DNA from 3 places in the Novosphingobium sp. BL-S-32 genome. Region 1 is predicted to be linked to each of the others. Evidence: predicted binding sites of a transcription regulator. Region 1 holds the regulator's gene; each other region holds the start of a gene.
What was found. Region 1 encodes LexA, which represses DNA repair genes until DNA is damaged. Its sites were predicted from a motif close to GTTCCNCNCTTGTTCT; they were not measured.
Positions count from the first base shown of each region.

Region 2: the regulator LexA is predicted to act here: its motif matches at 1,471-1,486, upstream of AC1VVK_RS24865 (ImuA family protein).
Region 3: the regulator LexA is predicted to act here: its motif matches at 1,614-1,629, upstream of uvrA (excinuclease ABC subunit UvrA).

Region 1 covers NZ_CM166476.1:486,529-489,804, forward strand. The annotation lists gene moaC (cyclic pyranopterin monophosphate synthase MoaC) at 1-84, shown strand, start outside; gene AC1VVK_RS02320 (molybdopterin molybdotransferase MoeA) at 84-1,304, shown strand; gene lexA (transcriptional repressor LexA) at 1,419-2,108, shown strand; gene AC1VVK_RS02330 (ComEC/Rec2 family competence protein) at 2,241-3,276, opposite strand, start outside.
Region 2 covers NZ_CM166477.1:1,917,906-1,921,181, reverse strand. The annotation lists gene rlxS (relaxase/mobilization nuclease RlxS) at 1-239, shown strand, start outside; gene AC1VVK_RS24875 (hypothetical protein) at 340-492, shown strand; gene AC1VVK_RS24870 (SOS response-associated peptidase) at 571-1,182, opposite strand; gene AC1VVK_RS24865 (ImuA family protein) at 1,523-2,284, shown strand; gene AC1VVK_RS24860 (Y-family DNA polymerase) at 2,199-3,276, shown strand, end outside.
Region 3 covers NZ_CM166476.1:1,208,645-1,211,920, reverse strand. The annotation lists gene AC1VVK_RS05530 (UrcA family protein) at 1-285, opposite strand, end outside; gene AC1VVK_RS05525 (UrcA family protein) at 698-1,099, opposite strand; gene uvrA (excinuclease ABC subunit UvrA) at 1,641-3,276, shown strand, end outside.

The sequences.
Region 1 (3,276 bases):
AAAGGCATGGTTATCAGCGAAATCCGGCTCATCGAGAAACGCGGCGGAAAGTCGGGACACTGGACTCTGGAAGGCACTGCCTGATGGCCGGACATCCAATGCTCTCGCTCGAAGACGCACAGGCCAAGCTGCTGTCGCTTGTCGACCCCCTGCCGATCGAGCGCGTTGACATAGAGGGTGCGCTGGGCCGCTACCTTGCCGAACCCATGCTGGCTCGCCGCACCCAACCGGCGGCAGATGTCTCGGCGATGGATGGCTACGCAGTCACCGCCGAAGACCTCACCGGCCCGTGGCATGTGGTGGGTGAGAGCGCGGCGGGTCATCCCTACGACGCAACCGTGGCACCGGGTCAGGCCGTGCGCATTTCCACCGGCGCACTGATGCCCGCGGGCGCCGAGGCGGTCATCCTCCAGGAAGATCTGTCCCGCGAACAGCATCGCATCTCGCTAACCGGCGAGGCACCCATCCCTGCGCACAAGCACATACGCCGTCGCGGCATGGACTTCCCCGAAGGCAAGGAAATCCTTCCACTTGGCGTTCGGATCGGATCCTCGCAGGCGGCGCTCGCAATGGCAGCCGGCCACAAACACCTTCCTGTCCGGCGCATTCCCCACCTCACAGTGATCGACAGCGGGGACGAACTGGCTTCCGACCCGGAATGCTGCGAACCGCATCAGATCCCCGCCAGCAATGGCGCCATGCTCGCCGCCATGGCGCGCAATCTGCCTGTGAAAGTCGACAGGATCGGACCGGTCGAGGATCAACTGGAAGCACTGGTCAAAGCATTCCAGACGGCGGCGGATTCGGACGTGATCGTCACCAGCGGGGGCGCCTCCGTCGGCGAGCACGACCTGGTGCGCCCGGCGCTCGAAGCCTGGGGCGCCAAACTCGATTTCTGGCGCGTAGCGATCAAACCGGGAAAGCCGATCCTGGTCGCCCGGAAAGCCAAAGGCCGGCGCAGCCAACTCGTTATCGGACTGCCCGGAAACCCCGTTTCCAGCCATATTACCGCGTATCACTTCCTGCTGCCGGTCCTGCGCGCGCTATTGGGCGCGGGCCGGCCGACGTCGATGTCCATGCTCGCCCTGCTAACAAGCCCCGTACCCGCGACCGGCGATCGCCGCGAATTCCTGCGGGGCGTGTGGGACGGAGAAAACGTCACCCCGCAAGTCGTTCAGGACAGTGGCGCGCTGGCTTCGCTGGCCACCAGCAATGTCCTGATCGATCGCCCCGCGCGTGCGCCAGTTGCCGGGGCAGGCGATCCGGTGCGAGTCTACTTGCTCCAGAATGGCGGTATTGCTTGACGTTACCGGATTCGTTGCTTAATTGTTCCCTCATTGTTCGCGAACGAACCTGCAAGTGTTCTTCGCGATGGCAACAAGGCCGCTGACGGCGGCCCAGCAGGTGAGGCAGGCCAGATGTTGACGCGCAAGCAGCACGAATTGCTCCGGTTCATTCAGGTGCGGCTCGAAGACAGCGGCGTCTCGCCTAGCTTCGAAGAGATGAAGGACGCACTTGACCTCAAGTCGAAGTCGGGCGTGCACCGCCTGATTTCGGCATTGGAAGAGCGCGGCTTTATCCGCCGCCTGCCCAACCGCGCACGGGCATTGGAAGTTCTTCGCCAGCCCGAAGACGTCAATAGCAAGCCAACTACCGCAGCTGCGCCGCCGCGCGAGACGGCGCCGTCACTGCGTCCGGCTCCTCGGGCACCCGAACCGGCCAACGACGTGATCGAGATTCCGCTGCACGGCCGTATCGCTGCCGGGGCGCCGATCGAGGCCATAGAGGGTCAGTCGATGCTGCCGGTTCCGGCGGCCCTGCTTGGTTCCGGTGACCACTACGCCCTTGAAGTTTCGGGCGACTCGATGATCGAGGCGGGAATTCTCGATGGTGATCTGGCCCTCGTGAAGCGTACCGATACCGCGCGTGACGGCGAGATTGTCGTCGCCCTCATCCGTGGTGAAGAGGCAACCCTAAAGTACCTGCGGCGCGAAGGCCCCAAGGTGCGGCTCGACCCGGCCAATGCGGCATATACAGCCCAACTTTACGGTGCGGATGAAGTTCAGGTGCAGGGTAAACTCGCTGGGATTCTGCGCCGCTATCACTGAAGCGAGCAGCGAAATCCTGCATCTACGACGATCTGGAGCGTTTGATCCGACTGTATCGGATCAAACGCTCCAAGTTTTTGGTTTGTCGCGTTTTCCGAGTCGTCAGGTGATTCCGCCTTGTTCAAAAACGCTCTAAGGCCGCCACCAGCCATGACCGCCTTGCTCTTGGGCAACGGTCTGCACTGTCTGCCCAGACAGGTCGATGGTGAGACCGCCCGTCTGCTTGAGCATAGGTCGGTCGATCCTGAGCCAATGGGGATGACAACTTCCTGGCAAGCGGCGATCTGCAATGACGATATCGACCTGACTGCACGCGCGCAAATGTGCCGGGACAGGAACATAGGCATCGCTGCGCGCTATCAGTACGCGCCACGTCCGGCCGCCACGATCAAGTGAAACCGCGCAGAAATCCGCATTGCAGTGTGCTTCCGGCCGCCGAGGCAGGGAAAGCGGAGCATTCCTCTGACCGACCACTTCCAGGAAGTTGTCCATGGCATAATCGCTCTTGCTCTCGCGCAAGAGGGCCAGATTTCTTCCGCCGTCGACAACCACGCCCACGTAATGGCCGTCGCCTGCAACAAGGATGTTCGGCGGCGTCAGCAATGCCAGACCAAGAGCACCTGCGATTGCGGGAACGAGCCCCAGAAATCGCACTCTCCCACGCCACAAGGCAAACCAAAGTCCGCCCGCAACGAAAAGCAGGAAATGGCCCGTTCCCATCGTCGGGAACAACCTCACGGCGCCGGGAAGTCCTCCCGTTCCGTGAGCAAGGTCCAGCAGCAGTGCAATGGCCCAATTCGCCAGCCACCAGACTGGGGCGCCCAGTCCGGCGATGTCGAGCAACAGGGCCCCAGCGACCAGCGGCATGATGATGAAGGTCGTCAGCGGAATTGCCACGATGTTGGCCATGGCTCCGTACACGCCCGCCCGATGGAAATGATAGAGGCCGATCGGCATGAGTACGGCTTCGATCGCGATCCCGGTCACCAGCGTAAGGACAATGTCGCGCAGAAGGCGCATCACAATGCTTTCCTCACGCGGCGCCATCCAGCGCTTCACCGGACCGGCATTTGCCACCACGATCAGCGCCAGAACCGCTGCAAAGCTCATCTGGAAGCTCGGCCCGGCAAGAGATTCGGGCCATAACAGCATGACAACAAAGGCGCCG
Region 2 (3,276 bases), on a different replicon from region 1:
AGCTGGGGAAGGAGTTCTCGGAGGCGAAGGCCGGCGATTGGATCGAAGGCAAGGTGAGCCGCAGGATCGATGGTATTTCGGGGCGCTTCGCACTCATCGAGCACAGCCGCGAATTCACTTTGGTTCCATGGCGGCCGGAGCTTGAGAAACAGCTTGGACAGGAGGCCGGCGGGATCATGCGCGAGGCCGGTATCAACTGGCAGTTCGGTCGCGGACGATCGGGACCGGAAATCTCGTGATCGGGGCCTGGCGGCGGTCGTAGGTGCTGCCTCCGCGAAGCGCCGCCAATCCGGATGCATCATCGGTCGTGCTTGTCGTTTCTTGTTGTACGTGGCTTTGATGGAAAGCGAACGTGCAGCGCAGCGTTATCGGCAGGCCGTGAATATTGCAGGAAACAAGCAGGCCGTCGAAAGGGCGGGGCAGGCCCTCATCAACGCGTTATTGGCGGAGGGTTTCCGTCCGTCCTCCGAACGACGGGAGCGTTTCCATTGAAAGCTTACATTGAAGCTGGTCCGCTCGGGGCGGCGCTTGCGCTTCCCCGGTTGGTACGCCTTATCGCGTGATCTCCACCTACAGTGGCAACGATAACTGGTGCGACTGAGCAGGCGGCTTTTCCGCCTTCTTGTCGGACCAAGGCTCGTCGGAAGGTTCGCGCAGCAACTCTGCCTCCCAAGGCTTGCAAAGCGCGTGAGCGGCGGTGGGCGAGCCCTCGGTCCAGGTCGCCCAGTCCTCGCGGCGCAAGACCACCGGCATGCGGTCATTAAGGTCCGACATTGCCTCGTGCGCGCGAACCGTCATCATCGAGAAGACGTGCGCCCATTCGTCACTGCGTTGCCAAATTCCGGCGATCGCGAATACTTCTTCGTTGGGCAGAGAGAACCACGTACGGGTCATCCGGCCCTTTTCGCCTTCCGCTTCAGCCCATGCGTTCAGCGGGACAAGGCAGCGACGGCGCGCGAAGCTACCGCGCCAGAACTTAGAGCCGATTTTATCCGTGCGTGTGTTGTAGACCGGATGCGGCTTGAGGGGTTGGCCGGTTACAATGCTCGCATCGATGCGAGGGTATCCCCAAGCCATCGCCCGAACCTGGTTTTGCGCGATGACCAGGCCGGGATCCGTTGGCGCGACAACCTCGAGATAGTTGGCTCCAAGTGGAGCCTCAGTGTCGAAGAGGGCTGCGATGGCGCTGGCCGGCGTCGTCAGGCGATAGAGGTTGCAGATGACAGCGTCCTTTCAAAGCCAATTCTACGCCTGCGGGAAGGGGCGGAAAAGCGAGTAATCACTGCCGGCGGCGGGCGCATTCCGATTCGGCCGTTCCTCAGCCGCCAGCGGATTTGACGCTGGCCAAAATAGGAGCCGACGGGCATCGTCGCGGCAGGAAAATTCGCTGCCTTTTTTGCCTGAAATCTGGGCCCTTTCCTCGTCGAGCGCTGCCACGTTCCAGGCGCGGCGTTGACTCTTGGATGGAATGGAACAAAATAAGAACATAATTTCCCACGCAGAGCCACAAAGGAGGCCCTTCATGACGGCGCGAGGGTCGCCATCTCGCATTGATGCCCTGCGCACCCGGATCGCCGAGATCGAAGGCGGGGACAGGCGCGCGCGCGAGGTATTGCCCTTCGGGCTTGAAGCGCTCGATGCCAAGCTGCCGGGCGGAGGGCTCGCGCTGGGTGCACTCCATGAGGTAGCCGGCGGCGCCCAGGGGGTGACCGACGGCGCGGCGGCTGCCTTGTTTGCGGCCGGCATCATGGCGCGCGCCGAAGGCAAGATCCTTTGGTGCATGACCAAGGCCGATCTCTTCGCACCGGCCATTGCTCAGGCCGGGCTCGATCCCGACCGTGTCATCTATCTCGAAGCGCAGGACGAAAATTCGGTGCTCGCCTGCTTCGAAGAGGGGCTGCGCCATGGCGGGCTGGGCGGCGTCGTTGCGGAAGTGTCGCGGCTTTCGATGCCCGTCTCTCGCCGCCTGCTTCTGGCTGCGGAAACCAGCGGCTCGATCGGCATAGCGCTGCGCCGCTGGCGCAGGCGCCAGGATGCGGCCGATTTTGGGCAACCGACGGCGGCGGCGACACGCTGGCGGGTGACGGCGGTTCCTTCCGAGGTTTTGCCGGTCCCCGGCGTCGGGCGGCCCCGCTGGTTCGTCGAGCTCATCCGGTGCCGGGCTGGCGAGAGCGCCGATTTTCTATTGGAATCCTGCGATGCGACAGGTCGTCTCGCTCTTCCTGCCGACCTGGCCGATCGACCGGCTGCGGCGCAGGCTTGGGCGGCAAGCACCGCCGCCTGACGCGCCGCTGGTCCTGGCGGGCATGGAAGGCCGTCGCCGGGTGCTGACTGCGGTGAGCGCGCCTGCGCGAGTGCTTGGCCTCAACATCGGGATGGCGGTGACCCAGGCGCAGGCGCTGGTGCCCGATCTGCCGATCATGGATGCCGACCGTGAAGCAGACGATGAGGCGCTGCAGCGCCTCGCGGTCTGGTCGCTTCGCAAATACTCGCCGCTCATTGCGCTCGATCCGCCTGATGGCTTGATGCTCGACGTGACTGGGGCAACCCACAGTCACGGCGGGGCCAGGGGGCTGCTAGCCGACATGCTGCGCCGGCTCGCCGAAGTGGAAACCGCTGCGCGCGCCGTCTGCGCACCGACGTACGGGGCTGCCCATGCGCTTGCCCGGTTCGGAGGTGAGATATTGCGCCCCGAAGGACTTGCCGTCATCGGTCCGGCCGACTTTGTTGCGGCGGTTGCGCGGCTGCCACTCGCGGCCCTTCGCCTGGAGGTCAAGGCAATCGAGAACCTCGCCGCGCTGGGCATCGAGGTGATCGGGGAACTTGAGGCTATGCCCCGCGCCTCGCTCGCCTTGCGATTTGGCTCCGATCCCGGTCGGCGGCTCGACCAGATCTATGGGAGGCTGTCCGAGCCCTTCGAAGCGGTCGAGGCGCCGCGGCAGATCGAAGTCGAGCGGCGCTTTGCCGAGCCGATCGGGGCCCCGGAGACGATCGCGCGCTACACCCGCAAACTGGTTGATGCGCTCTGTCAATTGTTGGAGGAGGCAGGGCTTGGTGCGCGCCGGCTCGATCTTCGCTTCCACCGCGTCGACAATGCCGTTCAGGCCATCCGCGCCGGGCTAGCCAAGGCGAGCCGCGAGAAAAAGCAGATTGCCCGGCTGCTGTGCGACAGGATCGAGACGGTCGATCCCGGGTTTGGCATCGAGCGCATGGTGCTGGCCGCGCCGGTGATCGAGCCGCCGGGGCTGCGAGCGATGTCGAGCCTCGACGAAAAGG
Region 3 (3,276 bases), 720 kb from region 1:
CTGGGCGCGCCCTTCAAGATCGCCGATGTCGGCGTGGCCGCAGACATGATCGATTGCCGAATTGATGCGCGCATCCAACCGCGCGCGTCCTTGCGGGGAAGTGAGGTCAAGGTCGGCATACCGCACCAATTCGGTGGGCCTGTCGCCATCCGTCATGGTGGCGGCAACGGTTTGCGCGAGAGCCGGCGATGCGATCGGCAGCGCGGTGCAAAGCAGCGCGACACCGGACCACAAAGTACGGGTGGAAACGAATTGCGAGGTTTTGCGGCTGTTAAAATGCGTCATGCTCGTATGCTCCGGTCGGTCCGGGGGAATCCCGGCACGGTGGTGGATTGCGAGCGACCCTCATGGCGTTGCTTCGTTATTGTCGGCCGCTTTGGTGGCGGTCTTTTGAACGGTGTTTGGGAGGGATGGGCCGACCTGGGTGACCGCGAATTGCGGCGCACGATGCGGCATCGATTCCCCCCGAGACCATCCCGCAATGCGCGGACGGCCTCCTCTATTTCTCGATTGTGAAATATTAAATACAGTGACGGAAAATTAATTCCGCAACGTACAAAGTAACTGCAAGCTGGCGTAATCCTATTGCTCGGACAGTATTGCCTATACAACAGGGCGCTTGCCGAAAATTTCAGTCTGCTAACTCAATGATGCGTCCCGCCGATCCGGAAAGGGCCGGACCGGCGGACGCAAGGGCTCAGCGCCGGGCAAAGACCGCCATGGTTTGCGGGGTGCCGGCCGAAGCAAGGGTCTGGCCACTCGCCCGGGCGGCCATGTGCTGGGCGAAGAGTTCGTCACGTGCCGCATAGGCACGATCGGTGGACTCATCGCGGCAGTCCCGCATGTGGCTGAAGTCGTCAAGATTGCGGACATCCGCGTCTCCGCAGACCGTCCGGACCGCGGAATCGAGCCGCGTGGTGAGCCGGTCGCGGCCCGCCTGGCTATCTAGATCGAGGTCGCTGTAGCGCACTTCGACGCGCGGAACGTTCGGATCGATGGCGCGATTCTTGACAAGGACGTCTTCTGCCATGGCCGGCGCGGCCAGGCCGAGCGCGGCACCGAACAGGACGGCGGAAGCGAACAGGGAAACCTTGGTCATCTCAGGTACTCCTCCTTTAAGGGCGCAGTCGGCCTTTCGCGGAACCTCCCTGTCCCACGATGCAAATGAACTGCGACGACCCTGGTGCGATCTGAAAATTCTTGTTTTACAGGCGCGTTGTGCGCACCTGCCCCGCCGTGAACTCACGTTGTGAATCCAAGCTGTGAATTCGATCGGCAATAAGTGCGTTAGCCTGTGCGACGTCCCGGGCCGGTTCATTCACCTGACGATCTACTTTGTCATGCAGGTCGACATAATAGCAAAGGGTGAGTCGTTACTGTAATCAGGCAGCGTCTCTATTACTGATTGGGATGACGGTTTCAAGTCTGCAAACTAACGGATCGGCAAACGACATTGCACGACCGATAGACGACATTCGATTGCCGACGAACGGCGTGACCGGTGGAAGCGGCGCCGAGGGGAGGGCGGGGGGCGGCATACGTTGCAATCGGGCCTGCCGTTCCCACATGGCTTCGCGGCCCCCATTTTGCGGCGCAGCGTGCCTTGCGTATCGTGAACAAATCTGGAACATATCTCCCCCATGAGTCTCTCCCACATCACCGTACGCGGCGCCCGTGAGCACAACCTCAAGGGTTTCGACATCGAGCTCCCGCGTGAGAAGCTGATCGTCATCACCGGCCTGTCGGGTTCGGGGAAATCCAGCCTCGCGTTCGACACGATCTACGCCGAGGGCCAGCGCCGCTACGTGGAGAGCCTCTCCGCCTATGCGCGCCAGTTCCTGGAGATGATGCAGAAGCCGGACGTCGAGCATATCGACGGCCTCAGCCCCGCGATCTCGATCGAGCAGAAGACCACCAGCCGCAACCCGCGCTCCACGGTGGCGACGGTAACGGAGATCTGGGACTACATGCGCCTGCTCTGGGCGCGCGTGGGCATTCCCTATTCGCCCGCCACGGGCCTGCCGATCGAGGCGCAGACCGTCTCCAACATGGTCGACCGGGTGATGGAACTGCCCGAAGGCACCCGCGCCTACCTGCTCGCGCCGGTCGTGCGCGGCCGCAAGGGCGAATACCGCAAGGAATTGGCCGAGTGGCAGAAGGCGGGCTATACCCGCGTGCGCATCGACGGCGAACTCTACGCCATCGAGGACGCCCCCGCGCTCGACAAGAAGTACAAGCACGACATCGAAGTCGTGGTGGACCGCATATCGGTCAAGGACGGCATCCAGACCCGTCTTGCCGACAGCTTCGAACAGGCGCTGAAGCTGGCCGAAGGGCTGGCCTATATCGACCTTGCCGATACGACGGTGGCGGAGGTTTCCGGTGCTTCGACAAGCTCGGCACGAGCGGGGAAGGGGGGGCGCTCCAAGTCCGCTCAGCCTGAGCCTGTCGAAGGCCAAGCGCAACCGAAGGGCATGAAGAAGGTCGGCCTGCCGCCGAACCGCATCGTCTTCTCCGAAAAGTTCGCCTGCCCGGTCAGCGGCTTCACCATCGAGGAGATCGAGCCGCGCCTGTTCTCGTTCAACGCCCCGCAGGGCGCCTGCCCGGCTTGCGACGGATTGGGGGAGAAGCTGCTGTTCGATCCGCAACTTGTGGTCCCGAACGAGCATCTCAGCCTCAAGCAGGGCGCCGTGGTGCCCTGGGCCAAGTCCAACCCGCCTTCGCCTTATTACATGCAGGTGCTCTCCAGCCTGGCCGAGCACTTCGGTTTCGACCTCACCACGCCGTGGGACGCGCTCTCGCCCGAGGTGAAGATCGTCATCCTCTACGGCACCGCGGGCAAGGCCGTGCCGCTGACGTTCAAGGACGGCAAGAAGGAATACACGGTCAACAAGCCGTTCGAGGGCGTGATCGGCAACCTCAACCGCCGCATGATCCAGACCGACAGCGCTTGGATGCGCGAGGAACTGTCCAAGTTCCAGACCGCGCAGCCCTGCGAAACCTGCGAGGGCAAGCGTCTCAAGCCCGAAGCGCTTTCGGTGAAGATCGCCGGCAGCGACATTGCCGACGCCGCGCGCCTTTCGGTGGCGGACGGCTTCGCATGGTTCGGCAATCTTGAGGAGAAGCTGACCGCCCAGCAGCAGCAGATCGCCAAGGCCATCCTCAAGGAAATCAACGAGCGCCTCGGCTTCCTCAACAACGTCGGGCTCGATTACCTCAACCTCGACCGTACCAGCGGCACGCTGTCAGGCGGCGAAAGCCAACGTATCCGCCTCG